Regions from separate parts of the Arthrobacter sp. Y3222053 genome, predicted to be linked through region 4. Evidence: riboswitches for the same ligand, from Rfam matches in the RefSeq annotation. Region 4 holds a riboswitch; each other region holds the start of a gene.

Region 1 (7,399 bases), on a different contig from region 4:
GCCCGGGGCCGGGTTAACCACACAGCCCGCGGCCCACAGAGGGCCGCGGGCTGTGCCGGGTTATGAAACCAGGATCCGCGATTAGCGCGCGTAGTATTCCACGACGAGCTGCTCTTCGCAGGTCACGGGGATCTCGGAGCGCTTCGGGCGGCGGACCAGGCGGGCCTGCAGCTTCTCCAGCTGCACGTCCAGGTAGCCCGGAACCTGCGGCAGGACATCGCGGTGCGCGCCGGCTGCGGCGACCTGGAACGGAGCCATGGTCTCGCTGCGCTGGTGCACGTGGATGAGCTGGCCTTCGGAGACGCGGAACGACGGGCGGTCCACGCGCTGGCCGTCAACCATGATGTGGCGGTGCACAACCAGCTGGCGGGCCTGGGCGATGGTGCGGGCGAAGCCGGCACGCAGGACCAGGGCGTCGAGGCGCATTTCCAGCAGTTCGACCAGGTTCTCACCGGTCAGGCCGGCGGTGCGGCGGGCTTCCTCGAAGAGGCGTCCCATCTGGGCCTCGCGGATGCCGTACTGGGCGCGCAGGCGCTGCTTCTCGCGCAGGCGGACGGCGTAGTCGCTGTCCTGCTTGCGGCGTGCACGGCCGTGCTCACCCGGGGGGTACGGGCGACGCTCGAAGTACTTGGCTGCCTTGGGAGTCAGGGCAATGCCGAGGGCACGCGAAGCGCGGGCCTGACGGCGGGCACGTGTGTTGTTAGCCACGTTAACCTTTCACTGTTTCGGCGGTTTGGCCGCAGGACGGGATCAGGTCCCGAAATCTGCGACTGCTGAGTGCATGCTGGCCTCCATTAGGGAGAGCTCCGGTCAACCGCTGCCGTCTGCTACAGTCCCGAGCCGAGGCGCACGAAGGCGTCCGGCACGGGCTTGCCAGTCAACCGTCAATGTTAGCACGGCCTGCACCGCCGGTAATCCGACCCGACGCCGGCCGCCGCCGGCGCCTCCCGGGCGTTGCGCGCTGCCCCTGCAGCAGTCCCGACGGAGGGCCCGGTGGCCGGTTCGGCAACAGATGTGGCCTAGGGGTTGGGCGGGGTCTTAGCCTTCGGCTGGGGCGGGGTTCCGGCCTTGGTCTTCGCCCGGGGCTTGGTTTTCGGCTGCGGCTTCTCTGCGTCAGGTGCGGCTGCCTGCGCCCGAGGCCCGGCGTCCGCGCCGCCGGCCGGCCGAACCTCGGGCACAGGCATTTCCGACACAGGCTTTTCCGGCACGGCCGTCGACGTCGCGGGCTTGGCGGCCGCCACCTCCGATACCGGAGCCGCGTCTCCGGCAGCAGCCGGCGCGTCCGCCGTCGGAGCAACCGCTTCCGGAGCAGCCGCAGCGGCCGCAGCAGCCGCAGCCGCCGCCAGTGCCGGGGCCGCCGCCGGTGCCGCCCGCAGGGGCATCGGCGTGCCCCGGATGATGCCGCGCAGCCGTTCCAGGCGCGGCCCGATCTCCCGCTCCACGCCGTTGCCGGTGGGCTCGTAGTAGTTGCGGCCCACCAGGTCGTCCGGCGGATACTGCTGCCGCGCCACCGAGTGCGGTGCGTCGTGCGAATAGACGTAGCCGCGGCCGTGGCCCAGCTGCTTCGCCCCCGGGTAGTGCGCGTCGCGCAGATGCGCAGGGATCCCCTGGCCCCGGCCGGCGCGGACATCGGCGATTGCGGCGTTGATTCCCGCGTAGGCGGCGTTGGACTTAGGTGCCGTCGCCAGGTGCACCACGGCCTCGGCCAGGATGATCCGGGCCTCCGGCATGCCGACCAGCTGCACGGCCTGCGCCGCGGCAACGGCGGTCTGCAGGGCGGTGGGATCAGCCATGCCGATGTCTTCGGCGGCGGAAATCATGATCCGCCGGGCGACGAAGCGCGGGTCCTCCCCCGCTTCCAGCATCCGTGCCAGATAGTGCAGCGAGGCGTCGACGTCGGAGCCGCGGACGGATTTGATGAAGGCGCTGGCGACGTCATAATGCTGGTCTCCCGCCCGGTCGTAGCGCAGCGCCGCCACGTCGAGCGCTTTTTCGGCGTGCGGCAGCAGGATCACCGGCACCCCGCCGTCGTCGGACCCGCGTTCCGAGAAGGCGACGCCGGCGGCCGCCTCCAAAGCGGTGAGGCCCCGCCGGGCATCGCCGGCGGCAAGCCGGACCAGGTGTTCGAGGGCCTCGTCGCTCAACGTGACCCGGCCGGCGAGTCCGCGTTCGTCCGCCACCGCCCGGTTGAGCAGCCCGGCGATGTCCTGTTCCGTCAGCGGCCGGAGCGTCAGCAGCAGGGACCGGGACAGCAGCGGGGAGACCACGGAGAACGACGGATTCTCCGTGGTGGCAGCGATCAGGACCACCCAGCGGTTTTCCACGCCGGGCAGCAGGGCGTCCTGCTGGGCCTTGTTGAAACGGTGGATCTCGTCGAGGAACAGCACGGTGGTAATGCCGTGCAGGTCCCGGTTGGTGAGGGCTTCCTCCATGACCCGGCGGACGTCCTTCACGCCGGCGGTAATGGCGGACAGCTCCACGAATTTGCGCCCGGCGCCGCGCGCCACGACATGGGCAAGGGTGGTCTTGCCGGTGCCCGGCGGGCCCCAGAGCATGACCGAGGTGGGGCCGGCGGGGTTCCGGTCATCGGCGGACTCAGCCAGGGTCCGCAGCGGCGAGCCGGGTCCGAGCAGATGCTGCTGCCCGACCACCTCGTCCAGGCTGCGGGGCCGCATCCGGACCGCCAGCGGACTGCGCGGGCGCCGCGCCGCACTTCCCGCAGGCGCCTCGTCGGCGTCGTCCCGGTCCTCATCGAAGGCGCTGCTGAACAAATCGCTCACCGTTCCAGCCTACTGGTGCCCGCGGACAGTCCGCGGCGCCGGCCGCGCAGCACCCCCGGAAGTGCTGAGGCAGGGTCCGGCCGGCGGGGTCTGGCAGACTCGACAGAGTCACCGCACCGCCAGCGATCCACCCAGCACCGGCCCCGACCCCTCCCAGCACACCGCAAGGACCTGATCATGACCGTAACCCGTCGGACGAGCGTGCCCGGCCCCCGGCTGGCCGGCTGGCTCGACCGTTTCGCCGCCGCCCAGGGGCCGTTGACGGTCACGGCCACCGATGAGGGACTGGAGGCGGCAGCGGCGAACGGTGCCCGGGCCGTGCTGGCTGCGCCCTGGCCTGAGGACGGACGTCCCGGACGCGGTGCGGACGACGTCGGGCGCCTCGCTGCGCTGGCCGGCCAGTCGCGCACCGTCGGGCTGGTGCTGGTGCGCCGCGGCGGCTGGGCCGTGGGCGTGGCCAGGGAGGGACGGCTGCTGCGTTCCAAGACGGGCAGCCGGTATGTGCAGGGCCGGACCGCCGCAGGCGGCGGCTCCCAGCAGCGCTACGCCCGACGGCGCGCCAACCAGGCCGATGCACTGGTGGAGGCGGCGGCATCAGCGGCCGCGGTGCTCTTTGCCGCAGCATCGGCCGGGGACGCCGCGCCCCAGTATCTGGCCGCCGGCGGTGACCGGCTGCTGATCAGCCAGCTGCGGGAGGCCAGGGCCCTGCAGCCATGGAGCCGGCTGCCGCTGCTGCGCCCGGTCGATGTGCAGGACCCGAACCTCGCGTCGCTGCGCAGAGCTGCATCCGACGCGTGTTCCGTAGCCGTCACCATCCATCTGCCGGACTGACGCTCAGCGCACTCCGGCCCAGAGCTCCTCGACAATCCCGGCAGCCGGCAGCGGGCGGGCCTCACGGAAGCCCCGCCCGGCCCACAGGCTCATCAGGTCGGCGTCTCCCCGCTCGGCGGCTTCCGCCCGCAGCGGCCGGGTGATCTGGTTGACCAGCGGGTAGGCGGCCGGCGCGTCACGGTGCCGGCGCATGAAGTCATTGGTCAGGCCGCGTGCCCACCGGCCGGAGAAGGCCCGGGTCAGCGACGTATCGGCGAACCGCTCCCCCGCCAGGGCCTGGCGGTGCAGCGGGTGCGTTCCGGCTTCAGGCGCCAGCAGCAGGGCCGTGCCCACCTGGACGGCGTCCGCCCCGGCCGTCAGCAGCTCCGCCACCTGCCCCGGCCCGCTGATCCCGCCCGCGGCGATCAGCTGCACTGTTTCGCGCGGTCCGGGCAGGACGTCCCCGAGGACGGTGCGCACACCCTCGAGCAGGTCCGGAAGCGCATCGGTGCCCGGCTCGGCGGCGGTGCGCAGCGTGCCGCGGTGGCCGCCGGCGTCGGGGCCCTGGACGCAGAGGATCCGCGCCCCGGATCCGACGGCGGCTTCCGCCTCCTCGGGGTCGGTGACGGTGATGACGACGGCGGTTCCCGCCTCGTGCAGCTGCCCCACCACCTCGGCGGTGGGCGCCCCGAAGGTGAAGGACACCACCGGTACCGACATCTCCAGGACCAGGCCCAGCTTCGCCTCCCAGCCGTCGTCGTCGGCGGCGTCAGGCAGCGGCAGCGGCTGCCGCGTGGGCGGCAGGGCACCCGTGGCCTGCTCATCAAGCAGCTGGCCGCGGTACTGTGCGGCCGCCTCGTACGCGTCCGGGCCGGTGCCGGAGGTGGACGCCGTCTCCTGCGTGTTGGCCGCGTCCGGGACGAAAAGGTTCACTCCGAACGGGCGCCGCGTCAGGTCCTGCAGGCGTGCGATCCGGCCTTCCAGCACATCGGCGGCCAGGTAGCCTCCGGCCAGGAAACCCAGGCCGCCGGCGTCGGACACGGCGGCTGCGAGTTCGGGCGTGGACGGGCCGCCGGCCATGGGGGCGGCGATGATCCGCCGCGGCAGGTCATAGAGGCTGAACACAGCGGGCTCCTCGGGTCATCGGTCGGTCAGAGGCGGACGGAGCCGTCGACGCAGGTGACGGACTCGCCGCCGACCCAGATGCCGCCGTCGCGCTGGAAGACCCGCACCCGGCCCTTCCGCCCGACGGCGGTGCCCTGGCTCACCACGTAGCGGTCGGGCGCCAGGCCCGCGCCGATCAGCCACACGGCCAGGCCGGCGTTGAGGCTGCCCGTGACGGGGTCTTCGGCGATGCCGAGGGCCGGCACGAAGGCGCGGACCTCGAAATCGGCCTCCGAGGTGTCCTCGTAGGGGCCGATCACGCCCACCCGCAGGCTGCCGAGGGCGGCGTTGTCGGGCTTGAGCGAGAGGACCGTCTCGGCGTCGGCCAGCAGCAGGCCGAGCCAGCCGGGTCCGTTGTCCACCCAGGCATGGTCGCGGACCTGGTCGATGCGCAGGCCCAGGGCCGTCACCGCCTGGGTGAGGGTGGCGTCGTCGAGCGGGCCGCTGCGCCGCAGCTGCGGAGCTTCAAAGGCGGCCAGCCCGGCGTTGGCGTGCAGGGTGACGATGCCGATTTCGCACTCCTGGAGCACCGTGCCGGGAGTGCGGGGCCGGTTGCCCGCCTCCAGCCAGGCGTGGCAGCTGCCCAGCGTGGGATGCCCGGCGAACGGGATCTCCCCGTTCGGCGTGAAGATCCGGACGCGGTAGTCGGCGCCGGCGATGGTCGGCGGCATCAGGAACGTGGTCTCCGAGAGATTGGTCCAGCGGGCGAACTGCTGCATGGCCTGGTCGGAGATGTCCTGGCCCTCCAGCACCACGGCCACGGGGTTGCCCAGATACGGGCTGCTGCCGAACACGTCCACCTGCTTGAACCAGCGCTCTCTCATGCCCACACCCTACTACCGGGCTGCCGGGCGGCTGCGCCGACGACGCGCGCCCTGCGTTCAGGCGGCGTTACAAACTGTTGCGGCCCGGGCCCGCCGTCGGCCGGGCCGTTTGCCCCTCGACCGTGCCGGCCCTAGATTGGGAGCCAGAATCAAGAGTTCCAGCCAGAGGCCCTGGCCGGCTGGACGGCAACCCTCTCGCCGTAGCGGGGTGCTCCAGGTGACGATTCGGCCGCTCCGGTGGATTTCCCGCTGCGGCAAGTACAGCGTCCCTTCGCATGCAGCAGCGCGGAGGGCGCCTCAGGCAGAGGACGTCCCATGACACTTGTTACCGATCTCCAGCCGACCGCCCTGCGCCGTGCCTTCGGGCGCTTCCCCTCCGGCATCGCCGCTCTCTGCGCAGAGGTCGACGGCGGCCCGCAGGGCATCGTCGCGTCGTCCTTCACCGTCGGGGTCTCCCTCGATCCGCCGCTGGTGATGTTCGCCGTGCAGAACTCCTCCCGCACCTGGCCGGTCCTGAAGCGGGCCGGCAGGATCGGCGTCTCGGTCCTCGGCACCGGGCACGACGGCGTCTGCCGCCAGATCGCCTCCCGCGACGGGGACCGTTTCGCCGGCCTCAGCCTGCACCAGGCGGAAACCGGCGCACTGTTCCTCGACGAGGCTGCGCTCTGGCTTGAATGCTCGGTGGAGAACGAGGTCCCGGCCGGAGACCACGCCGTGGTGCTGCTGCGGGTACACGGCTACTCCACGCACGAGGAACGGCACGAACCGCTGGTCTTCCACGGGTCCGCGTTCCGGAACCTGAGCGTGCCGGCGTTCGCCTGACCCCGCCTGCGGGCCGGGCCGCCTCGGGGCGGGAGCGCACGAAGCCCGGCTGCCAACACGGCAGCCGGGCTTCGTCGCAGACCGGACCTGGCTACAGGCCCGGCTTCGTTACCGGCCGGACGGGGAAGCGGGAGCGTCGGCAGGCTTGTCCTGCTTCTTCTCCGGCTTGAAGTCGACGCCGGCTTCCTTGCGCTGCTGCGCGCTGATCGGAGCCGGAGCGTTGGTCAGCGGGTCGTAGCCGCCGCCGGACTTCGGGAACGCGATGACGTCGCGGATGGACTCGGCGCCGGCCAGCAGGGCCACCACCCGGTCCCAGCCGAAGGCGATGCCGCCGTGCGGCGGGGCGCCGTACTTGAAGCCCTCCAGGAGGAACCCGAACTGCTCCTGCGCGGTTTCCTCGGAGATGCCCATCACCTTGAACACGCGCTCCTGCACGTCACGGCGGTGGATACGGATGGACCCGCCGCCGATTTCGTTGCCGTTGCAGACGATGTCGTAGGCGTAGGCCAGCGCGGAACCGGGGTCGGTGTCGAACGTGTCGAGGAACTCGGGCTTCGGCGAGGTGAACGCGTGGTGCACGGCCGTCCACTCCCCCGCTCCTGCGGCGACGTCACCGGCTGCCACGGCCGCTGCCGCGGGCTCGAACATGGGCGCGTCGACAACCCACACGAAGGCCCAGTCGCCGGGATTGATGAGTCCGGTGCGGTGGCCGATCTCCACGCGGGCGGCTCCGAGCAGCGCCCGGGCCGAGGACTGGTCACCGGCGGCGAAGAAGATGCAGTCGCCGGGCTGGGCGCCGACGGTGCCGGCCAGGTTCTCGCGCTCGAAGTCGGTGAGGTTCTTGGCCACCGGGCCGGTCAGGCTGCCGTCCTCCTGGACCAGCACGTAGGCCAGGCCCTTGGCGCCGCGCTGCTTCGCCCATTCCTGCCAGGCGTCGAGGGTGCGGCGGGCCTGCGAGGCACCGCCGGGCATCACGACGGCGCCGACGTACGGGGCCTG
Region 2 (7,399 bases), on a different contig from region 4:
ACCGTATCGCCAAGCTGCCGATGCCGGTGATCGCCGCCGTCGACGGCTACGCCCTGGGCGGGGGAGCAGAGCTGGCCTTCGCCGCCGATTTCCGCCTCGGCACGCCGAAGGTGAAGATCGGCAACCCGGAGACCGGGCTCGGGATCATGGCCGCCGCCGGGGCCACCTGGCGGCTGAAGGAGCTTGTGGGCGAGCCGCTGGCCAAGGAAATCCTGCTCGCCGGCCGGGTGCTGAATGCCGAGGAGGCCCTCGCCGTCCGGCTGATCACCGAAATCCACGAACCCGACGCCCTGCTCGACGCCGCGAACGCCCTGGCGGACCGGATCGGGAAGCAGGACCCGCTGGCCGTGCGCATCACCAAGACCGTGTTCCACGCTCCGGCGGAGGCGCACCCCGTCATCGACACCCTCGCCCAGGGCATCCTCTTCGAATCCCCGGCGAAGTTCGACCGCATGCAGGCATTCCTGGAAAGGAAAAAGAAGTAATGGCATCCAGCAGCATTCCGAGCACCATTCCGAAAACTGTAGGCGTCCTCGGCGGCGGACGGATGGGCGCGGGCATCGCCCACGCCTTCCTGGTCTCCGGCGCCACGGTGACGGTGGTGGAGCGCGACGACGACGCCGCCGCCGGTGCCCTGGAGCGGGTTACCTCAGCCGTGGGCAAGAGCGTGGAGCGAGGCACCGTCACGGAGACCCGTGAACAGCTCGAAGCCCGGCTGACGGTTTCCACCGACTACGCCGCCTTCGCCGGCTGCGACCTGGTGGTCGAAGCCGTGCCGGAGGACTTCGACCTGAAGGTCTCCGCCCTGACCCGGGTGGAGGAACAGCTGGGTGGGACCGCGTGGCTGGCGTCGAACACCTCGTCGCTGTCCGTCTCCGACCTGGCAGACAAGCTGGGCCGCCCCGAGCGGTTCTGCGGGCTGCACTTCTTCAACCCGGTGCCCGCTTCCACCCTGATCGAGGTCGTGCTGGGACGGCAGACCTCCGACGAACTCGCCGCCCTGGCTCCGGCCTGGGTCAAGGACCTGGGCAAGACTCCCGTCGTCGTCAACGATGCTCCCGGCTTCGCCAGCTCCCGGCTCGGCGTCGCCATCGCCCTGGAGGCAATGCGGATGGTCGAGGAGGGCGTGGCGTCCGCCGAGGACATCGACAACGCAATGGTGCTGGGCTACAAGCACCCCACCGGGCCGCTCAAGACCACCGACATTGTGGGCCTGGACGTGCGCCTGGGGATCTCCGAGTACCTCGCCTCCACGCTGGGCCCGCGGTTCGAGCCTCCGCAGATCCTGCGCGACAAGGTGGCCCGCGGCGAACTGGGCCGCAAGTCCGGCAAGGGTTTCTACGACTGGAGCTGATCCTCAACCGGCAGGCAGCCCGTCCCCGTTTTCGGGGGCGGGCTGCCTGCATCCGGAGAATTCGCGGAGACAGCGAATGCCTATCTGCGGATTTGACTTCAAACTTCACCCCGGGTTGACTACTCGCCTTAGGCCGCTGCCGGGAATGCCTGAAAGCGGATACTTATGACAATGGGGGTCAGCATGTCGCGTATGTCCAGGATCATTAAGCCCGGATTGGCTGCCGGTGCCGCAGCCGTCCTCCTTCTCGTCTCCGGCTGTTCAGGTGAAAGCGAGGCCGACGCCCAAAGCCCCGCAGCGTCCCCGACCACAGTGATTGTGGACGGGGTGGAGTACGGGCCGACCATCGAAGGCATGCCCACCCTGAAGGAGCTGGCCTCCGACGAGCGGGGAGAGTGGCGCAAGACAACCATCCTGCCGGATGATCCTGCCTTCACCTTCGAACCCTCGGTCATCACCGAGGCGGCAAGCTCGGTCTGGAGCGAGGCGGACATCAAGGAAGCCCAGCGCCTCGCCGTTGAAATGGCGGTCGACATGATTGACACCGCAGCCAACGGCGCGCCGGGCGACGGCCAAGCCAGGGTCGACTGGTGGGAGCTGAACATGGACAAGTTCGACCCGGTCTGGCAGCAGGAGATTTACAACAGCCTGATTTCCGATGACCCGAATCTTGCCGTCGTGTTCAAGGGCACCCATCGGGAAGCGAGCGATACATCCGACGGCTACGGCCTGGTCTACGGCGAGGGCGAGGTCCATATCAAGGACCGCGCCATCGAGACGACCGCAATCGACGCCGGCCCCATCGGAGATGAGAACGGCATTTCCGTCGCCTTGAATATTGATTACGTCAACGTCGCTGAGGTCAACGGCAAAAAGACCGACGAGGAAGTGGAAGGAAAGCTGATCTACCATTTCACGAAGAGCGAGGACGGTCAGCTTCGCATCTCCGGCGTGCAGCCTGAATTCAGGTACCAGATCCTTAACTAGTAAGGCCACCAACAGTTTCCCGCGTTTGTCGGCGTCCGGCCGGCCAACGCGGGAAACTGTCGTTTCAGGGCCGGATGACGGGCTGCTGCAGCTCAGCCACCCAGTCGCTTTGATCATCGGAGACCGCGCGGAGGTAGAGCTCCCGGCAGGGCCCGGACGGAACGAATCCCCTGGCGATGATCTGCGTGTGCAGCGCCTGCCAGCTTTCGCCGATACGCTCCATGGAGCCGAGGTGGACGCCGCATACCGCGGTGGCGACGCGGGGCAGTCCCACCGTCTCGACGCCGTCGGGAGCAGTCCCGGCGTGCTCGTAGCCGGCGGTCACGCGCAACCCTGCCTCGCCTGCCTCGTACACTGCCACCGGAGTCGCCAGCGATGCTCCGGCCCGGGCCAGATCGGCAGCCACACTGTCGAACAGCGGGCCGACGACGCCGGCGATCTCGGGCTGCTCCGATACGACGGCAGTGCGGGCAGCCAGTCGGAGGGCAGGGAGTGGCTTTTCGATGATTTCAATCGGGGACATCCGGTTCTCCTTCTCGATCAGGTGGAGCCGCCGGTTTATGGGCGGGAACAAGCAGACCTGCCGCGTCCCGGTCCCGCAGCATGCGGTGGGTGACCCGGCCGATCTGCGCGAAGGCTCCGATGGCCGGCAGCTTCAGTCCTCCTGCCTGACACAGTGTGAGGGGTACAGTACATCACCCGGCGGTGCCGAAGACCGCGCGGAGGCTCCCTGCCCGCCCGAGGCTACGCTGGACGCATGGAAGCCGACAGCCGGAGCAGGCACTGGGACGGAGCCGTCAACGCCCGGGACCTGGGCGGGCTGCCCGCGGCAGGCGGACGCCGGGTCCGGGCGGGCCGCCTGATCCGGATGGGGCGCGCGGAGTGGCTGACCGAACAGGGCTGGCGCCAGGCCTGGGATGACGGGGTCCGCACCGTGATCGACCTGCGGAACGTCCAGGAGCAGGGCCGCCGGGACAGCGACCCCGACGTGCCCGATGCCGTCCAGGCCCGCTTCCGGCGGCTGTCCCTGCCGATCCAGGACTGGCAGGACCCTGACTTCACCGCGCTCACCGGCCCCTACATGGATTCGCCCAGGTTCTACCGCGAGAACCTGCGCCGCTGGCCGCAGCGCCTGACAGCCGTTATGGAGGCGATCGCTGATGCGCCCGAGGGCGGCGTCGTCTTCCACTGTTCCGCCGGCAGGGACCGCACCGGGCTGGTCGCCATGCTGCTGCTGCAGCTGGCCGGCGCGGCCCCGGAGACCATCGCCGCCGACTACGTCCAGGGCCTGTGCGGCATCAACGCCCACCACGCCCGGCAGCGCACGCCGCGGGAACGGCCGCTGACCCCGGCCGAGCTGCACGACCGCGCGGAGGCCGAACGGGCGGCGCTGCTCGCAGCCCTGGAGGGATTCGACGCCGAGGGGTACCTGCGCAGCGCCGGCGTGCGGCCGGACGTGCCGGACCTGCTGCGGGCCCGGATGCTCGATCCGAACCCGCACCACGGACACTGATCCGGGCGGGCCGGCAGCGGCAGCGGACTCGGGGGCCGCTGCCGTCCGAACACAGCTGACCGCCGAACCCTGCTGACCGCCGCCGGCGTCCGAACTACCGGCCGCTCACTGACCGGTCACTCACTCGACGCCACCTGGTCCTCAGCGGATCGGCTGAAACCCGGGCGCAGGCAGGGATGAACCCGGTCCAGCCGGGCCAAGTAGAAAAAAGAGCTCCCGGTGGGTCCCAGGAAACCGCCCGGAACCATCAGCGTGGAATACCGCGGGCACCACTGCGGAGGGGCGACGGCGATCTTCAGCGCCGCGGCCAGCGCCGGGACGTCGTGGAACCAGAACAGCTGCTGCTGTCCCTCGCGAATCAGATGGATGAGCTGCAGTTCGGCATCCACATGGATCTCGACGTCCACCCAGTAGTCCAGTTCAGCCATCCGGCGGTGGTGGATCCAGTGGACGCGGTGGCCGGGAGTGAAGCTGCGGCAGCGGGACGTGGTATCGGTGCCCAAGAAAGTTCCCCTTCGGGTTGTCCTTGCCTGCGCCGGATGCCGCTGCCCCCGCCGTACCGGGGCCTTGGAGGCGCCCTGGCGGACGGCCTGCGGCGAATGCAGGCCGCTTCGTCATCCGAACCACCCGCCGAACAAGGGGGTTGGTGTGTGGCAGGTCGGAGCCTTCCCTCGGCGCCGGGCGCGTCGGGTGCCACATCTCGTGAAGCTGGAATTACTGTAGCGCAGGGCACCGACAGCGGAAAGGAGGCCTGGGCGCAGGCCCAGGCACACAGTCGGCCGGCCGCCCTGCGCCGGCGGCCGCCCGGCATCTGCGGGGATGTCGGCTCAGCGGCAGCCGGGCCGCCCGCGGCGGTCGTCGAAGGACGCATCGGCGAGGATGGCCGGCAGGTAGCCCTGATCGTAGCCGGCGGCGTTCGGATGCAGGTCGAAAGGCCCGCCTTCGAACCGGATCCACGGGTCCGGCGAGCCGATGCCGTGCCCGGCAAACTCGTCCACCACGTCCACGAACACCGCGTCCTCAGGCAGCTGCGCCGAGATAACAGCGTTCAGCTCATCGGTGCCGGCGTTGAACAGCTCCTGGGCGGGCACGCTCAGCGCACCGGGAACCGCGGCCTCGAAGAGGTGGGGATAGCCGGTAACCACGAGTTCGGCCCGCGGGGCTGCGTCCCGGATCCGCTGCAGCGAAGCGGCAAGGTCCGGGGCAAGGACGGTCCGGGCGTACTCCTTGGCCCCGGTAATCGCTTGGGCGCAGGTGGCGGGAAGCCCGGGGCCAGCGCACGCGGCAACGACGTCCCCGAATCGGACATCGTTGCCGCCGATGGTCACGGAGACCAGGTCGGTGCCGCTGTGCAACAGTCCCTGGGCCAGCACGGTGTCAATCTGCTGCGGCAGGTCCACGGGCCCGGCCGGCGGGGCGGGATCGGTGGTCAGCGCCGTCGCTCCGGCGCAGGTGGCGTCGGTCTGCAGATCCACCCGGCGCAGCGCATCCAGCAGGGCGGGGTAGCCGAAGGCGGTTCGGCCGCATTCCCCGATGTCGTCGCTGCCGCCGTAGCCGGAGGCATAGGAATCGCCGAGGGCCACGTAGTCGACGGTCCGGCCGCGCGGGTGGTGCCCGCCGTCGTCGCCCCTCCCTCCGCGCTCCGGGGCGGCGCCGGCCGGAGCCGGCCCCGCCAGCAGGGCCAGAAGGACGACGGCGGCGGCCAGGCGGGGACGGTGCAGGATTCCGGGTGCCATGGGAACCTCCGGGGGCAGCGGGTGCGGGGAGGACCAACGCTAGCGCCCGGGCCAGGGCGCTGTCAGCCGGTGCGTCGCGGCCGGGCAGCGAAACCCTCGAAGCGAAACCCTCGAACACAGTGGTGTGCGCCACGCCGGGGTGCGGTACGCTGGACTTTATTACCGACCGTCCGGTCAGTTATCTGTGTCCCGTGCAGCCCTCCGCTGCCGCACCGAAGGCCGGAAACCGTCCCGTTCCGAAAGGGCCCGTCAAAGATGACCGCAACAGCCGTTGACGTGCAGATCGTTCCCAGTTTCGTCCAGGACGCCTGGTGGACCCCCGAGCGCAGCCAGGTCTCCGCTCCCGCCGAAGTCCGGGACGCCAGCACCGGCGAAACCCTCGCCCTGGTCAGCTCCGAAGGCCTGGACCTGGCCGCCGCCGTCGAGCACGCCCGCACGGTGGGCCAGCGCGAACTCGGCGCCCTGACCTTCCACCAGCGCGCCCTGAAGCTCAAGGAGCTGGCGCAGTACCTGAACGCCCGCAAGGCCGAACTGTACGAGATCTCCGCCCGCACCGGCGCCACCAAGGGCGACTCCATGGTGGACATCGACGGCGGCATCGGCGTCCTGTTCACCTTCAGCTCCAAGGGCAGGCGGGAACTGCCCAACTCCACGGTGATCATCGACGGCGCCATCGAGCAGCTGTCCAAGGACGGCTCCTTCATCGGCGAGCACATCTACACCCGCATCCCCGGCGTCACGGTGCAGATCAACGCCTTCAACTTCCCGGTCTGGGGCATGCTGGAAAAGCTCGCGCCCGCCTTCATCGCCGGCGTGCCCACCATCGTGAAGCCGGCTACCCCCACCGGATACCTGGCGGCCGAAGCGGTGAAGATGATCACCGAATCCGGCATCCTGCCCGCCGGCTCGCTGCAGCTGATCTCCGGGTCCGCCCGCGACCTGCTCGACCACCTCGACTACCGGGACATGGTCTCCTTCACCGGTTCGGCCTCCACCGCCAACCGCCTGAAGTCCCACGTCAACGTGGTGGAGGGCGGAGTCCGCTTCACCTGCGAGACCGACTCCCTGAACGCCGCGATCCTGGGGCCCGACGCCATGCCCGGCACCCCCGAATTCGACGCCTTCGTGAAGTCCCTGGTCACCGAGATCACCGTCAAGGCGGGCCAGAAGTGCACCGCCATCCGCCGCGCCATCGTGCCGACGGACCGCGTGAACGACGTCGTCGCCGCCGCAGCCGCCCGGATCGAGCAGCGCATCGTCCTCGGCGACCCGCGCGGTGAAGGCGTCACCATGGGTGCGCTGGCCTCCGTGGAGCAGCTCGACGGCGTCCGCGAGTCCGTGAACCGGCTGCTCTCGGGCGGCGCGCAGATTGCCTACGGCTCGCTGGAGGCGCCCGACGTCGTCCGCGCCGACGGCACCCGCGGACCGGCCGACGACGGCGCGTTCCTGGCGCCCGTGCTGCTCACCTGGGAGAACCGGGAGGCTGAGGAGCTGCACACCGTGGAGGCCTTCGGCCCCGTTGCCTCCGTGGTGGGCTACACCGACCTCGCCGACGCCGTCCGCCTGGCCGCCATGGGCTCCGGCTCCCTGGCCGCCACGGTCTGCACCAACGATCCGGACACGGCCCGCGAGCTGCTCACCGGCATCGCCGCCCACCACGGCCGCGTGCTGCTGCTGAACCGCGAGGACGCCCGCACCTCCACCGGCCACGGCTCGCCCGTGCCGCACCTGGTGCACGGCGGCCCCGGACGCGCCGGCGGCGGCGAGGAGCTCGGCGGCATCCGCTCGGTGCTGCACCACATGCAGCGC
Region 3 (7,399 bases), on a different contig from region 4:
GTGGACAACTGATGCCCTGCCGGGCGCTTCCGAGCCGCTGCCGGTTTGGGCGCCCTCTGCCACGGCGCAGTGGCAGCGGAAACCCAAACCGGCAGCGATCCGGCACCGGGCAGCCCCAGTGGAAGCGCTAGATGGTGACGGAACCGTGGCCGGTTTCGAAGGTCACGGACATGATGCCAGGGGTGCCGGCGGGCGCGATCCAGGTGACATCGACGTTTTCCAGCGGTTCGCCCACCGGGCTGCCCAGCCACTCGGTAACCCGGGCAGCGGAACCGGCGATGGTCAGGGAGTTCAGCTTCACCTTGCCCGGCATGCCGGGAATGGCGTTGGAGGGGTGCAGGTCCTCGGTGCCGTCGTCCCAGCGGAGCATGTAGGGCACCTGGGGGTCGGCGATCAGCCCGTTGATGCCGATCTGCCGCCAGGTGAGCTCCCGCCCGTCAGGGAACTTGCGGTTGCCCGGAACGGACGCCCGGCCCAGCCGCTCCTCGAAGGGGGCGAGATCTTCGACCCCCACGCACCAGCCCATCCACCCGCCGCCGTTCTCGGAGCGGGCCCGCACGGCCTGGCCGAAAGGCGCCTTGTCCGAAGCGGGGTGGTTGAGGACCTCAACAACCTCCACGTACTGGTGGTTGGCGAGGGGGAGGATCATGTTCCGTGTGCCAAAGCGGGGATGGATTCCGCCCTTCACAAAGTCGGCGCCCAGCGCCTCGGCGATCCTCTCCGTGGTGGCCAGCAGGCCGTCGGATTCACAGGCATAAGAGACATGATCCAAACGCATGGCGTCATTGTGGCACGTTGTGTTCCATACCACGAATAAGGCTCGCCTTACCCGAATTTCGGACCAGGAGGGCCCGAAAATAGTACGCAGGCTTCCTAATGTCGATGGGTTGTGTAGTCTCCGCCCGGCACGGGCGGGAGCGGCCGGAAGAACGACGGCGGAGCCTCCTCCCGGTGCAGGGAGACCGGCGTGCCCTGCCGGTCACCGAAGGACACATGGTTGCACCGGCCCGGCAGCCCTGTTTTCATAGTGGGCAGGTCATGAGTGCCAGCACGAAGCCCCGGCTTGCTGGCCGGCAACCCTCCAACCGCGGTGGGGTGCCCCGGGTGAAGACCAGGCCCGGCGCCACAAGGCGTCCGGCAAGCGCGGGTCCCGTTCCCGTCGCCTCCTTCGGCGTACGCCGGCACGGGGCGTCAGCGGGCGGGCCCCCTGGAACCTAGGGAGTGACAGTGTCCAGCGACTGGTCCTTCGAAACACGTCAGATCCATGCCGGGCAGACGGCCGACGCCGCCACGGGGGCGCGTGCCCTGCCCATCTACCAGACCACCTCGTTCGTCTTCCCAAGCGCGGAGTCGGCTGCGAACCGGTTCGCGCTCGCGGAGCTGGAACCGATCTATACCCGCATCGGCAATCCCACCCAGGAAGCGGTCGAGAACCGGATCGCCTCGCTCGAGGGCGGCGTCGGCGCGCTGCTGCTCGCCTCCGGCCAGGCGGCCGAAACCTTCGCGATCCTCAACCTGGCGCAGGCCGGCGACCACATCGTGGCAAGCCCCAGCCTGTACGGCGGCACCTACAACCTCTTCAAGCACACGCTGAAGAAGTTCGGCATCGACACCACGTTCGTCGCCAACCCCGACGACCTGGAGCAGTGGCGGGCTGCCGTCCGTCCGAACACCAAGGCCTTCTTCGGCGAGGTGGTCTCCAATCCGCGCCAGGACGTGCTGGACCTGGAGGGCATCAGCGCGGTGGCCCACGAGGCCGGAGTGCCGCTGATCGTGGACAACACGCTCTCGACGCCGTACCTGATCCGCCCGATCGAATGGGGCGCCGACATCGTGGTGCACTCGGCCACCAAGTACCTCGGGGGCCACGGCACCGCGATCGCGGGCGCCATCGTGGACTCGGGCAACTTCGACTTCGCCGCCGATCCGGAGAAGTTCCCCGGATTCAACACCCCGGACGAAAGCTACAACGGGCTGGTGTACGCCCGGGACCTGGGGGTGGGCAGTCCGCTCGGCGCGAACCTCGCCTACATCCTCAAGGCCCGCGTCCAGCTGCTGCGCGACCTTGGCTCCGCCGTCTCGCCGTTCAACGCCTTCCTCATCTCGCAGGGCCTGGAGACCCTCAGCCTGCGCATGGAACGGCACGTGCAGAACGCCGCCGCCGTCTCCCGCTGGCTGGAAGGGCACGACGACGTCGAGTCGGTGGCCTATGCGGGCCTGGAATCCAGCCCCTGGTATGAGCGCGGCCTGAAGTACGGCCCGCGGGGCACCGGCGCCATCGTGTCCTTCGAAATCGCCGGGGGAGTGGAGGCCGGGAAGCGGTTCGTTGACGCCTTGGAGCTGCACTCGCATGTGGCCAACGTCGGGGACGTGCGCTCGCTGGTGATCCATCCCGCGTCGACCACGCACAGCCAGCTCGGCGCCGAGGCGCAGCTGGCAGCCGGGGTGAGCCCCGGGCTGGTGCGGCTCGCCGTCGGGCTGGAACACATCGACGACATCCTCGCGGACCTCGACGCCGGCTTCCGTGCCGCGAAGGCGGCCCGGTGACGGCCACGACCTCCTGGCCCCAGGCCCCGTCCCGGGACCTGCCCCCGGGCGACGGCGTGCTGCAGCAGGTTTCGATCGGCTCCCTGGATCTGGAAACCGGCGGGTACCTGCCCGACGTCGTCCTCGGGTACGAGACCTGGGGCACCCTCAATGCGGACGCCTCCAACGCCGTCCTGGTGCCGCACGCGCTCACCGGCAGCACGCACGTCGCACAGGGCGACAGCGACGAACCGGGCTGGTGGGACCCGCTGGTGGGTCCCGGCCGCACCGTGGACACCGACCGGTTCTTCGTGGTCTCGGTGAACATGGTGGGCGGCTGCTACGGCTCCACCGGCCCGGCCAGCGCGGCGCCGGACGGCCGGCCCTGGGGCTCACGGTTCCCGTTCGTCACGATCCGCGACGCAGTGCGGGCGGAGGCGCGGCTGGCGGACCTGCTCGGCATCGGACGCTGGCACGCGGTGCTCGGCGGATCCCTGGGCGGTGCCCGTGCCCTGGAGTGGGCGGTGACGGAACCTGAGCGGGTGGCCCGCTGCGCCGTCATCGCCGCCACCGCCGCCAGCACCGCTGAGCAGATCGCGTTCGCGCAGGCGCAGGTGCAGGCCATCCGCCTGGACCCGCTGTTCAACGACGGCGACTACTACGACGGCGCGCCGCCGACGGCGGGCCTGGGCCTGGCCCGGCGGATCGCGCACATCACCTACCGGTCCGAGGCCGAGCTGGAGTACCGGTTCGGGAGGGCGCCGCAGCCGGGGGAGGAGCCGCTGGGCGGGCCCCGGCCCGCCGACCGCGGGCGCTACCAGGTGGAGAGCTACCTTGACCACCAGGCCCGCAAGCTCGTGGACCGCTTTGACGCCAACAGCTACCTGGTGCTGACCGAGGCGCTGATGAGCCACGACGTCACCCGGGGGCGGGGCAGCCTGGCCGAGGCGGTGGCCGGGTGCACAGCGGAGTTCTTCATTGCCGCCGTTGATTCGGACCGGCTGTACTTTCCGGAGCAGTCGCAGCGCCTGGCCGAGGCCCTGCCGGGATCGCCGCCGGTGCACCTGATCAGCGCGCCGATCGGCCACGACGGGTTCCTCACCGATGTGCACCAGGTCGCCGGGACGCTGCGCGGAACCTTCTTCGCCTGAGGTCCGCGCTGACCGGGCCCCGGCTCAGCCGCCGAGGGGCCCTGCCGCCTCGCCGGAGCCGGGGGGCGTTCCTTCGCCGAAGATGGGTCCGGCGTCGGGTCGTTTGGCGGCAATGCCGTCGCCGGAGGAGCGGCCCCGGACCCGCCGTACCACCCACGGCATCAGATGCTCGCGCGCCCAGACCAGGTCTTCGGTGCGCGCCGTGCGCCAGTTCTTCGGCGGCAGGGGCTTGGTCTCCAGGGGCTCCAGATGGTGCGGAACGCCGAGGGACTCCAGTGCCATGGCGGCAATGGTGTGGTGGCCCAGCGGTGAGAAGTGCAGCCGGTCCGGGGCCCACATGCGGGGATCGGCGAGGGCCTGCAGAGCCCACATGTCAGCGATCACCGCGTCGTGGCGGGCTGCGACCGTGCGCAGGTTCTCGTTGTAGATGGCCACCCGGCCGCGAACGCTGCCCAGGACCGGAGTGTTGCCGATGTCCGGCCCGGTGAAGAGCAGCACCGTCGCGCCGGATCCGCGCAGGGCGGCCACGGTCTCGTCCATGCGCTCGGCGAGCCGATCGGGATCACCGCCGGGGCGGATGACGTCGTTGCCTCCGGCGCAGATGCTCACGAGGTCCGGTTTCAGGTCGAGCGCCGGCTGCAGCTGCTCGGCGACGATCTGGGCCAGCAGCCGCCCGCGGATGGCCAGGTTGGCATAGGCGAAGTCCGGATGGTCAGCCGCCAGTTCCTCCGCGACGCGGTCCGCCCAGCCGCGGTGGCCGCCGGGGCTCTCCGGACTGGGGTCCCCGATACCTTCGGTGAAGGAGTCACCCAGGGCGACATACCGGTGCCACGGATGGGCGACGGCGCCGCCGGCGGACGGCTCGGAGGCGGCGGGGGTCTCTTCTGCGGGCAGATCGGGATGTTCAGTCACGGGGCCCATCCTGCCAAGCCGGCAACGGTTCCGCTAATGCCGGTTTATTCTCCGCGCCCGTCTCCTGCCAGAATGCGATCATGACTGAACGTGCTCCCTGGAATCCCGTCGTGCTCTGGTCGAAGCCTGAAAGCGAGCGTGCCGGCACCCCGCTGCTGGTGCTGTTCCACGGCTACCTGGCCAACGAGGAGGACCTGATGGGCCTGGCGGATTACCTGCCGGGCGACTTCACGATTGCCTCCGTCCGCGCTCCGCAGGCGCTGGGACCGGGCTACACCTGGTTCCCGCTGATGCATGAGCCGGACTTTTCCCTGCAGCGGGTGGTCGACGCCGTGTCCGACGTCGACGGCTGGCTCCAGCAGGTGCGCGGGCAGCACCCGAGCGTGAGCCTGCTCGGCTTCTCCATGGGCATGGCGGTGGCCAGCACGCTGCTGCGGCACCGGCCCGCGGACTACGCCGCCGTCGTCGGGCTCTCCGGCTTCGTGCTGCCGGCCGGGGAAGACCCGTTCTTCCACGACGCCGAGCTCGCCTCCCGCGGGGTGCCGTTCTTCTGGGGGCGGGACCAGGCGGATCCCGTGATCGACCAGCCGCGCATCGAATTCACGAACGAGTGGCTGAACGGCCACACTGCGCTGACCAAGGTCCTCTACGCGAACATGGGCCACTCGATCAACATGCAGGAACTCGGGCACGTGCGGGAGTTCCTCACCCACACGGTGCTGCGCGGCGCCGGTACCAGGGAAGGCGCGGACTCCTAGGACACGCCGTCGGCGACGATCCGCACGGACTCGCCGTTGGCGCTGACGACGTCGCCCGGGTGCAGCTGCCGCCCGCGACGCTCCTCGATGACGCCGTTGACCTGAACCAGCCCGTTGTCGATGAACTCCTTCGCCTGGGTGCCGTCCTCGGCGAGGTTGGCGAGCTTGAGCAGCTGGCCCAGGCGGATCATGTCATCACGGATGGGCAGGTCGATCGGTTCAGGGGTAGGCATGGAACCATTCTGCCGCACCCGCCCGCCTGCCGGCGCGGACCGGTGCCGCCCTGTCTGCACGGACCGGCGCCGGTCACCTAGGCTGGGGCGGTGAAGACGAGGGTGCCCACGGGAATCTGGCTGGTGCTGGCGGTGCTGGCCGGCATGGCCATGCCGGCCCAGGCGCGCGCCAACGGGGCGCTCGCCGGCCGGATGGGGGACAGCGTCGGCGCGGCCCTGGCAAGCATCCTGGTGGGCCTGGCCTGCATCGTTGCGGTGTGCCTGGTGCTGCCGGCGGGCCGGGCCGGGGCGGCGCGGATCCTGCCCGCCCTGCGGGAGGGACGGTTTCCGCGCTGGTACGTGCTGGCCGGCACCGTCGGCGGCCTGTTCGTGCTTTCGCAGTCCCTGACCGTCGCCACCCTGGGCGTGGCGGTCTTCACCGTCGCCGCCGTGGCCGGGCAGACCCTCACCGGCCTGCTGGTGGACCGGCTCGGCATGGGACCGGGCGGGCGGCGCCGGATCACTGTCCTGCGCACCGCCGCCGCGCTGCTCACCCTTGCCGCCGTGGCCTGGGCGGTCAGCCCCGGGTTCGACGCCGCCGCCGGCTGGTCCCTGCTGCTGCCGGTGCTGCTGCCGCTCACAGCCGGGATGCTCATCAGCTTCCAGCAGGCCATGAACGGCACCTCCACCCTGCACTACGGCACGCCGCTCGCGGCCACCCTGGTCAACCTGGTGGCCGGCACCACCGTCCTGCTGCTGGCCTGGCTGGTCAAGGCGGCAGTGGCTGGGACGGCCGGCCCGCTGCCGGGGGAGTGGTACCTGTACATCGGCGGCCCGCTGGGCGTCATCTACGTGGGCATGGCCGCCGTGCTGGTGCGCCCGCTCGGTGTCCTGCTGACCGGCCTGGCGATGATCGCCGGGCAGCTGATCGGCTCCCTGCTGCTGGACCTCGTCCTGCCGGCACCGGGGTCCACCGTGGTTGCGGCGACCGTACTCGGGACCGCCTTGACCCTCGTGGCCATCGTCGTGGCCACGCTGCCCTGGAACACGCCCGGCCTGAAGCGGGCCGGCGCCGGCGCCGACGCCGGCACCGGACAGCGCCGGTAACCGGCTTTCGCGGCGCGGACCGTAAGCTGGTACCAATAGAGCTTTGCCCGCTGAACGCCTGGCGCTGCACCCGATCCGGTTGCGGTGCGACGGCGCGGCGGGCCCACGCGCGGACCGCACCCAGCGGCCTGCACAGACACGAAAGAACGGGTACCACTTCATGGCTTCGACCAAGTCCAAACTCGATTCCATCATTTCCTTGGCCAAGCGCCGCGGGTTTGTTTTCCAGTCGGGTGAGATTTACGGCGGGTCGCGGTCCGCGTGGGACTACGGTCCCCTCGGCGTGGAGCTGAAGGAAAACATCAAGAAGCAGTGGTGGCAGCACATGGTCCGCGGCCGCGAGGACGTCGTCGGCCTGGACTCCTCGGTGATCCTGCCCCGGCAGGTCTGGGAGGCCTCCGGCCACGTCGAGGTCTTCTCCGACCCGCTGGTGGAGTGCCTGAGCTGCCACAAGCGCTACCGCGCCGACCACCTCGAAGAGGCCTACGAGGAGAAGAAGGGCCATGCGCCCGAGAACGGCCTGGCCGACATCGCCTGCGCCAACTGCGGCACCAAGGGCCAGTGGACCGAGCCGCAGGAGTTCTCGGGCCTGCTCAAGACCTTCCTCGGCCCGGTGGCCAACGAGGAGGGCCTGCACTACCTGCGCCCCGAAACCGCGCAGGGCATCTTCGTGAACTTCAACAACGTGCTCACCACATCGCGCAAGAAGCCGCCGTTCGGCATCGGCCAGATC
Region 4 (7,399 bases):
GTGATGGCCATGGCAGGCCGCCGCGCCTACCTCGAGGACCTTGACGGGCCGGGACTGCCGGTCCTGCTCGGCCGAATTCACGGAAGCCATTGACCCCCCAACCGGGCGGTTCCTACCCTTCGAGTGCAGCCAACCGCGCCGGCGGCCTTGCCGGGGCAAGGACAGGAGCACTCCCATGGACACTTCGGCCACCGCTTCCGGACGCGCCCTTTCCGCCGACGGCGTGCCCATCGCCTGGCAGCGGCGGGGCAGCGGGCCGCCGCTGGTGATCGTGGATCCCGTGCTGATGGACCGGACCACGTCGGTGGCCGCGACGCTCGCCGATCTGCTGGCGGAGCACCACACGGTGTACACCTACGACCGGCGCGGCAAGGGCGAGAGCGGTGACGGCGAGGAGTACACGCCCAACTCAGAAGTCGACGATCTGCTCGCCGTGATCCAGGTGGCTGGGGGGTCGGCAGCCCTCTACGGCTTCTCCTCCGGAGCGCTGCTCGCGCTGCGAACCGCGGCTCAGTCCGCCGTCGTCAGCCGGGTGGTGGCGCTGGAACCGCCGCTGGATTCCGAGGCCGGCGGCGGTGAACGGCTGCGCCAGCAGCTGCAGGCACTGATCGACGCCGGGCAGCGGGCGGAGGCGGTGCGCCTGTTCCAGCGCTCCATCGGGGTGCCGGAGCACACCGCGGCAGGCATGGACGTCTCCGCGTTTGAAGACGCGGCCCACACCATCGCCTACGACCTGGTGCTCACCGAAACCACCGAGCTGGAGGGGCTGGCCGGCATCAAGGTGCCGGTGCTGGTCCTGGTCAGCGCCGGCAGCGATACGCGGATGCAGCAGTGGGCGCGGGACGCCGCCGACGCGATCACCGACGCGGAACTGCGGGTTCTCGACGGGGACTGGCACGGCGTGGCCGACGAACCGCTCGCCGCGGCCATCGAGGAGTTCCTCGACTGAGCTCCGGCCCGGCCCGCTACGCCGGCGCGGTGAAGAAGACTTCGGTCCAGGCGCCGTGATCGACGTCGAGGTCCGGACGGCGCTCCAGCCCCGCCGCCAAGGCAGTCTTCTGCGAGCCGAGGTTGTCTGCCGTTGTGCGGGCCACCACCGACAGCTCCGGCAGGTGCAGCCGGGCCTGCCGGACCGCCGCCGCGGCGCCCTCGGTGGCGTAGCCGCGGCCCCAGGCGGACGGGTCGTAGCGGTAGTACAGGTTCAGCGCCGGCTGCCCGGCGACGTCGAGCAGCCGCACCCCGGTGAACCCGATGATCTCCTCGGGCTGCCCGGCCAGGGCCACCGCCCAGTAGCCGAACCCTTCGGCCCGCCAGTGGCGCAGAAACGCCCGGAAGGTCCGATCCGCTGCGGACTCGGTGACCGCACCGGGATTGTGCGCGTTGGTGCGCGGATCGGAATGCAGGCGCACCGCCGCGGCGCGGTCGGTTTCCTCGGGCCGCCGCAGCAGCAGCCGCTCGGTCTCCAGGGGCGTCCAAAAGGTGGGGTCCTGCTTCCAGCTCATGGGGGCAGCCTAGCCGGGGGCACCCCCATTCCGGTTTTGGCCCCGGAGGGCAGCGCTCCCGGGGGCGTCCGCTGCGGGGCGGCGCCCCCGGCCGTCCAGCCCTCAGCGATCGGACCGGCGGCCACCGGCCAGCCGGAGGGCCGCCGCGACCAGCTCCGCACTGTCGGCGGCCGGCGTGCCGTCCGGCAGCACCAGGGTGTCCTCCAGTCCGATCCGGACGTCGAGGCCCCGCTGCCGGGCGAACCGCAGCACCGGCCAGGCCGTGGTGCCTTCCCCGTGCAGCAGCACCGGCAGCTCCGCCGGGCCCAGCGCTTCCAGCAGCTGCTTCGCCGAGGCGACGCCGGCGTCGTCGGGCGGGGAACCGGAACGGTTATGACCGCTCCCCGGCTGCTCATCCTGGGCCTCCAGCAGCACGCGCAGGCAGCGGTACTGCAGCGCGGACTGCTGCCAGGCGGCGACGGCGGCCGGCGTCCAGAGCCCGGCTTCGATGCCGATCCCGCGCCCGAGCAGCGCCGCGGCCACCTCCTCGGCGCCGTCCTCGTGCCAGTTCACCGAGGCGAAATCCGGCAACACCGTCCAGCTGCTGATCAGCCGCACCCGGGTGCCAGGATCCGGTTCGGCCCACGCACCGGTGGTGACGCCGACCGGCAGCTCCGGTACCAGGGCACGGACGGCGGTGACCGCCGCGGCATGCAGCAGCGGGTCGAAGGTGTCCCGGCCCGCCGCGTCCTTCACGTGCAGGTGTACGGCTTCGGCGCCCGCGGCGGCGGCGGCCGCTGCGGCTTTGGCGAGCTGCTCGGCCGTGACCGGCAGGGCCGGATGCTCATCGGGCAGCCGGGGCCCGTTCAGGCAGGCCTTGAGCATGGCTCCTCCTGGGAAGTCGCAGCGGGCGGTAAGCGGGAAGACCGGCGCGCCGACCGACCCGGTCCGTGGCGGACAGTGTGCACGACGGCGGGGCGGGACGCGACGCGACACGCTCCAGTAGGCTGGGGCGAACCACGGCACCCCCGTGCAGGAACCATCTGCAACCGAGGCAAGGAGACCCCATGGCTCACGTGAACGACCCCGAAACCGTTGAAAGGCTGCTCACCACCAAGGGCCGCTGGGCCGTCGTCGGGCTGTCCAACAACCCGATGCGCACCGCCGTCGGGGTCTCGCGGTTTGTCCGCGACCGGCTCGGCATGGAGATCGTCCCGGTGAACCTCAAAGGCGAGGACTTCGACGGCGAAAAGGGCTACCGCACCCTGGCGGATGTTCCGGGACAGATCGACGTCGTGGACTGCTTCGTCAACTCGTCCAAGGTGGGCACGGTGGTGGACCAGGCCATCGCCGTTGGAGCGAAGGCCGTCTGGCTGCAGCTGGGCGTGATCGACGAGGCCGCCGCGCAGCGCGCCGCCGACGCCGGCCTCGACGTCGTGATGGACACCTGCCCGGTGATCGAGGCGCCGCGGGTCGGGCGGTAACAGACGTCCGGGTCGGAGGACGACGGCCCGCCGTGGCCGGGCCGCTGACTAGGATGGACCAAACCGGCGGGCCCCTCCGCCGGAGCAGTTGCAGTCTGACCAGGAGGCAAACATGAGCGAAGCGCACGGCAACCCCCCGATCGACGAGGCCCGCGAGAACCTGGCCGGCAGCAAAGCGGAATTCGATGACGCCGTGACCCACAAGCTGGTCCTGGACGCCGAGGAAGCGCGGCAGCAGCAGGCGCGGGAGGAAGCGGAAAAGCGCGGCGACGACACGGCCGATGACGCGTCCGACGACAAGGTCGACGCCGCCACCGGCGCCGGAACGGATAACTCAGCGCCTCCGGCCACCGACCCCGAGGACTCCGGCGAGGCCCGGGAGGACCAGCCCGCACTCGAAGAGGACGAGGACAGCCCGGCCCAGGAGGGCAAAGCCTCCTCGTAGGGCTGCAGCAGGGGTCGGCCCCCGGCCTTTTTACCGGGGGCCGACCTCGAACAGCTCGCCCGGGCTCGCCTTGAGGGCGTCACAGACGGCGGTCAGCGTGCTGAACCGGATGGCCCGGGCTTTGTTGTTCTTCAGGATGGACAGGTTCGCCATGGTGATGCCTGTCCGTTCGGACAACTCAGTCAGGGTCATCCCGCGTGCCTTGAGCAGTGCATCGAGCCGACAGATGACGCGGTGAGAGGCGGTGTCCTCAGACGATGCCAATCGTGTCCTCCTTCAGGCGTGCGCCTTCCCGGAACGCGACAGCCAGTGCTGCGGCGATGATGCCCAGCAGGATCAGCATCCACGGCACCGCCGGCCATGCGAAGCCCAGCCCCTGGTAGGGCGAGAGGAAACCCTCCAGGCGCGTGGGGGAGGTGAGGTCGCCCAGACGCCACAGGGTGGAGACCGCCGCGAAATCCACTCCGGCCTTCAGCAGGGCGCCGCCGCAGAGTGTCGCCGCCAGCCGGCGCAGCGCCCGCCGCACGCCCGGGGCAAAGGAATCGCCGGTGGAAATTCCACGCAGCACCCGCGTCACCAGGATCGCCGCGGCGAGGATGGTGAGGGCCTGGATGATCCCGGGGCCGGCACAGAGCAGCCGCAGCCACACCGGCACGTCGGTCAGGAAGGCGGACTCTCCCTCATGCAGGTTCGCCTGGAGCAGCTGCGGAAGGGTATCCAGGGGCAGCCGGCCGTCCGCCCCGCCGAAGGTCATCAGTGCCCGGCCGGTCAGGATGATGGTGGCTTGGACGGCAGCACCCAGCATCGCGAAGAGAAGCGCCGTCCACACTGCTGCGACGGCCAGTCGCAGCGCCGGCCGGCTGGTCCGTGTTGATTCCGAGGTATCCATGACTCCCCCTGTTTATCGATAGTCGATGTTATTGATAAACAATAAGCGCCTCGAATGCCCCTGTCGAGGGAGGCAGGAAAAAAGCTAGACAGGGCAACATCTGTGACGCGCGCCATATGGCGGAATGTGTCGTCCCCCGATGGGCGCCTCTTGCGGAAACCGGCAGGTCCGGGCAAGGATGGGTCCCGTTAACCATCCCGAGCGGCTGAGAGACCTGGCTCGCTGACGCCGCAGCAACCCCTTCACCGGCCGGTGAAGCACGGTGCTAATGCCAGGACCGATGGAGAAGGCAGCAGACTGCACCGCCTTTCCCGGCCCTGCCCCGGCGCTGCCCTGCGCCCGGGCCCGGTTCCGGCAGTGCACGCACGCATACCTTCCTTCGGGCACAACGCCTAGGAGGAGCACATGAGCGAGACCTATCCGCCCCCCGCCGCAGCCGGAGGCAGCACCATCCGGCTTGAAAACGTGGGCACCACCTTCACGGTGGCCGGAGGCAGCTTCACCGCCGTCGACGACGTCAGCCTCACCATTCCCGGCGGCAGCATCCAGGGCATCATCGGTTTCTCCGGAGCCGGGAAGTCCACGCTGCTGCGCAACATCAACCTGCTGGAACGCCCGACATCGGGCCGCGTCTGGGTGGACGGCGAGGACCTGACCGCGCTGGACGACCGGGCGCTGCGCCGCCGCCGGCACGGGATCGGTATGATCTTCCAGCACTTCAACCTGCTCAACAACCTGACCGCGGCGCAGAACGTGGAGCTGTCGCTGAAGTTCGCCGGCGTCCCGGGACCGGAACGGCGCCGCCGCGCCGCGGAGGCGCTCGACGTCGTCGACCTCGCCGACAAGGCCGACACCTACCCGGCCAAGCTCTCCGGCGGGCAGAAGCAGCGCGTCGCGATCGCCCGGGCGCTGGCCACCAACCCGAAGGTGCTGCTCTGCGACGAGCCGACCTCCGCCGTCGACCCCCGCACCACCGCCTCGGTGCTGCAGTACCTGACCGACGTGAACCGGGAGTTCGGGATCACCGTGGTCCTGGTGACGCACGAAATGAACGTGGTCAAGGCGATCGCGGACAACGTGGCGGTGATGGAGTCCGGGCGCGTGGTCGAGCAATTCGACCTCACCGAACTGGCCCGGCCCGGCTTCGCCCCGGCGACGGCGATCGGCCGGTACCTGGTCTCCGACGACGTCGAGCTGGACCGGCCCAAGGTCCGGGCCGCCGCCCCCGCAATCGCCCAGGCGGTGGCCGGTGTTTGAGCGCATCCTCGAAGTCTGGCCGGAACTGCTCGCCGCCCTCGGCGAGACCGGCACCATGCTGCTGGTCTCCATTCCGCTCGCCGTCCTGCTCGGCACGCCGCTGGGGGTGCTGCTCTACGCGATCGGGCCCAACGGGCTGGGGCACAAACCCAAGCTGCACCGGATCCTGGACTCGGCCGTGAACCTGGTCCGGTCCTTTCCGTTCCTGATCCTGCTCATCGCGATCATCCCGTTCACCCGGCTGATCGTGGGAACCACCATCGGCACCGCCGCGGTCATCGTGCCGCTGACCATCAACGCCATCCCGTACTTCGCCCGCTTCGCCGAACAGAACATCACCCAGCTCGGCGGCGGCGTGGTCGAGGCGGCCCGCTCCATGGGCGCCACCCGCGGCCAGATCGTGCGGGACGTCCTGCTGGTGGAGGCGAAGCCGGCGCTGATCGGCTCCATCACGATCATGACGGTCAGCTTCATCTCCTACTCGGCCATGGCCGGGCTGGTGGGCGGCGGCGGGATCGGCGACTTCGCCATCCGCTACGGCTACTACCGCTACGAGACCGGCCTGATGGTCACCGCCATCGTGCTGATGATCGTGCTGGTCCAGGCCGTCCAGCTGACCGGGTCCCTGCTGGCCCGCCGCGCGGACAAACGCATCTAGATCCGGGGCCCGAACCCGGGCCCGCCGCTTTACGGGAGCATCCCGGCGGCGCCTGACGCAGCAACCCGACGGCGCCGCCCCGGGGCCCGCCCCGCATTCCGCCTGCCCTTCCCGCACCTTTTCGAAGAGGACACCTTGTACTTCAACGCACCGCACTTCAACATACCCAAAAACAGCTCCACCGTGCCCGGAACCAGCCGCCGCACCCTGCTCAAGTACCTCGCCGCGGCCGGAGCCGCAGCGGCCTCGACCACCGCCCTCGCCTCCTGCGGCCTGGGCGGCGCCGCGGCCGGGAACAGCCGCACCATCCGGCTGATCTCCTCCCAGGTGAAGGTCTACGAAGAGCCGGTGACGATCGCCGCCCGGCTGCTCAAGGACGCCGGCTGGGACCTGCAGACCACCTTCGTCAACGACATCAACCAGCCCAACATCGCCGTGGCGAACGGCGAGGCGGACGCCAACTGCTTCCAGCACATGGCCTATCTGGCGCAGTTCAACCGGGACCAGGGGCTGGACCTGGTGCCGCTGTTCTACATCCGCAACTCCCCGGCGGTGCTCTACTCCTACAAGCACAAAGCGGTCACCGACCTGCCCGACGGCGCCACCGTCAGCATCCCGGTGGACACCGCCAACAACGGCCGCGCCCTGTTCATGCTCCGCGCCCACGGGCTGCTCGAACTGGCCGACGGCGTCACCGTGGTCACCGCCTCGCAGCAGGACATCACCGCCAACCCGCGGAACCTGAAGTTCGTGGAGGTGGACCAGCTCTCGCTCAGCCAGACCCTCGAAGACGTGGACGCCGGGTTCATGTTCCAGTCCACCGCCGTGGACGCCGGCATCCACGAGAAGGCCACCGTCATCGCGGAGGAACAGCAGGACGACGAGATCCCGTACCGCTCCATCTTCGCCGGCACCCGGGAATTCGCCGGCTCCGAGGCCGCCGATGCGCTGCGCACCGCCGTCCAGAGCGACGAGGTCCGGACGTTCTTCGCCGGCTACCAGGACGGTTTCTTCCAGCTGCCCTGGGACGAGGACCCGCTGCCCGCCTTCGAACAGCTCTCCGCCTCCGTCGCCTCCGTCGCCGCGGCCTGACCCGTGCCTGCCCGAAAGGACCCCATGAGCACCCCCAGCACGCGCTTTCCGCAGGGCCGTCCCCGCCTGCTGCTGAACGCGTTTTTGATGAAC

Evidence for each region. Region 4 has a riboswitch for S-adenosylmethionine ahead of AC5RUW_RS04110 (methionine ABC transporter ATP-binding protein). Riboswitches for the same ligand answer to the same signal wherever they lie in the genome.
Region 1: another riboswitch for S-adenosylmethionine. It lies ahead of AC5RUW_RS05370 (flavin reductase family protein); the one in region 4 lies ahead of AC5RUW_RS04110 (methionine ABC transporter ATP-binding protein).
Region 2: another riboswitch for S-adenosylmethionine. It lies ahead of AC5RUW_RS12750 (hypothetical protein); the one in region 4 lies ahead of AC5RUW_RS04110 (methionine ABC transporter ATP-binding protein).
Region 3: another riboswitch for S-adenosylmethionine. It lies ahead of AC5RUW_RS08780 (bifunctional o-acetylhomoserine/o-acetylserine sulfhydrylase); the one in region 4 lies ahead of AC5RUW_RS04110 (methionine ABC transporter ATP-binding protein).

What each region holds. Positions count from the first base shown of each region.
Region 1 is NZ_JBNHIA010000002.1:236,983-244,381, reverse strand. It holds gene rpsD (30S ribosomal protein S4) at 82-708, opposite strand; partial or broken gene AC5RUW_RS05390 (replication-associated recombination protein A) at 1,389-2,780, opposite strand; gene AC5RUW_RS05385 (acVLRF1 family peptidyl-tRNA hydrolase) at 2,958-3,611, shown strand; gene AC5RUW_RS05380 (nitronate monooxygenase) at 3,615-4,715, opposite strand; gene AC5RUW_RS05375 (PhzF family phenazine biosynthesis protein) at 4,742-5,578, opposite strand; SAM riboswitch class IV at 5,726-5,845, shown strand; gene AC5RUW_RS05370 (flavin reductase family protein) at 5,894-6,400, shown strand; gene aspS (aspartate--tRNA ligase) at 6,509-7,399, opposite strand, start outside.
Region 2 is NZ_JBNHIA010000004.1:303,068-310,466, reverse strand. It holds gene AC5RUW_RS12775 (enoyl-CoA hydratase/isomerase family protein) at 1-485, shown strand, start outside; gene AC5RUW_RS12770 (3-hydroxyacyl-CoA dehydrogenase family protein) at 485-1,354, shown strand; gene AC5RUW_RS12765 (hypothetical protein) at 1,547-2,341, shown strand; gene AC5RUW_RS12760 (GyrI-like domain-containing protein) at 2,406-2,864, opposite strand; gene AC5RUW_RS12755 (tyrosine-protein phosphatase) at 3,099-3,854, shown strand; gene AC5RUW_RS12750 (hypothetical protein) at 3,971-4,357, opposite strand; SAM riboswitch class IV at 4,435-4,562, opposite strand; gene AC5RUW_RS12745 (SGNH/GDSL hydrolase family protein) at 4,682-5,590, opposite strand; gene paaZ (phenylacetic acid degradation bifunctional protein PaaZ) at 5,846-7,399, shown strand, end outside.
Region 3 is NZ_JBNHIA010000003.1:141,165-148,563, reverse strand. It holds gene AC5RUW_RS08785 (VOC family protein) at 128-778, opposite strand; SAM riboswitch class IV at 1,035-1,150, shown strand; gene AC5RUW_RS08780 (bifunctional o-acetylhomoserine/o-acetylserine sulfhydrylase) at 1,228-2,547, shown strand; gene metX (homoserine O-acetyltransferase MetX) at 2,544-3,677, shown strand; gene AC5RUW_RS08770 (SGNH/GDSL hydrolase family protein) at 3,702-4,598, opposite strand; gene AC5RUW_RS08765 (alpha/beta hydrolase) at 4,670-5,347, shown strand; gene AC5RUW_RS08760 (RNA-binding S4 domain-containing protein) at 5,344-5,580, opposite strand; gene AC5RUW_RS08755 (DMT family transporter) at 5,671-6,666, shown strand; gene AC5RUW_RS08750 (glycine--tRNA ligase) at 6,827-7,399, shown strand, end outside.
Region 4 is NZ_JBNHIA010000001.1:847,194-854,592, forward strand. It holds gene AC5RUW_RS04070 (maleylpyruvate isomerase family mycothiol-dependent enzyme) at 1-93, shown strand, start outside; gene AC5RUW_RS04075 (alpha/beta fold hydrolase) at 176-949, shown strand; gene AC5RUW_RS04080 (GNAT family N-acetyltransferase) at 966-1,502, opposite strand; gene AC5RUW_RS04085 (3-keto-5-aminohexanoate cleavage protein) at 1,605-2,366, opposite strand; gene AC5RUW_RS04090 (CoA-binding protein) at 2,549-2,965, shown strand; gene AC5RUW_RS04095 (hypothetical protein) at 3,078-3,410, shown strand; gene AC5RUW_RS04100 (helix-turn-helix domain-containing protein) at 3,441-3,674, opposite strand; gene AC5RUW_RS04105 (hypothetical protein) at 3,661-4,299, opposite strand; SAM riboswitch class I at 4,489-4,586, shown strand; gene AC5RUW_RS04110 (methionine ABC transporter ATP-binding protein) at 4,705-5,556, shown strand; gene AC5RUW_RS04115 (methionine ABC transporter permease) at 5,549-6,214, shown strand; gene AC5RUW_RS04120 (MetQ/NlpA family ABC transporter substrate-binding protein) at 6,350-7,306, shown strand; gene AC5RUW_RS04125 (LLM class flavin-dependent oxidoreductase) at 7,331-7,399, shown strand, end outside.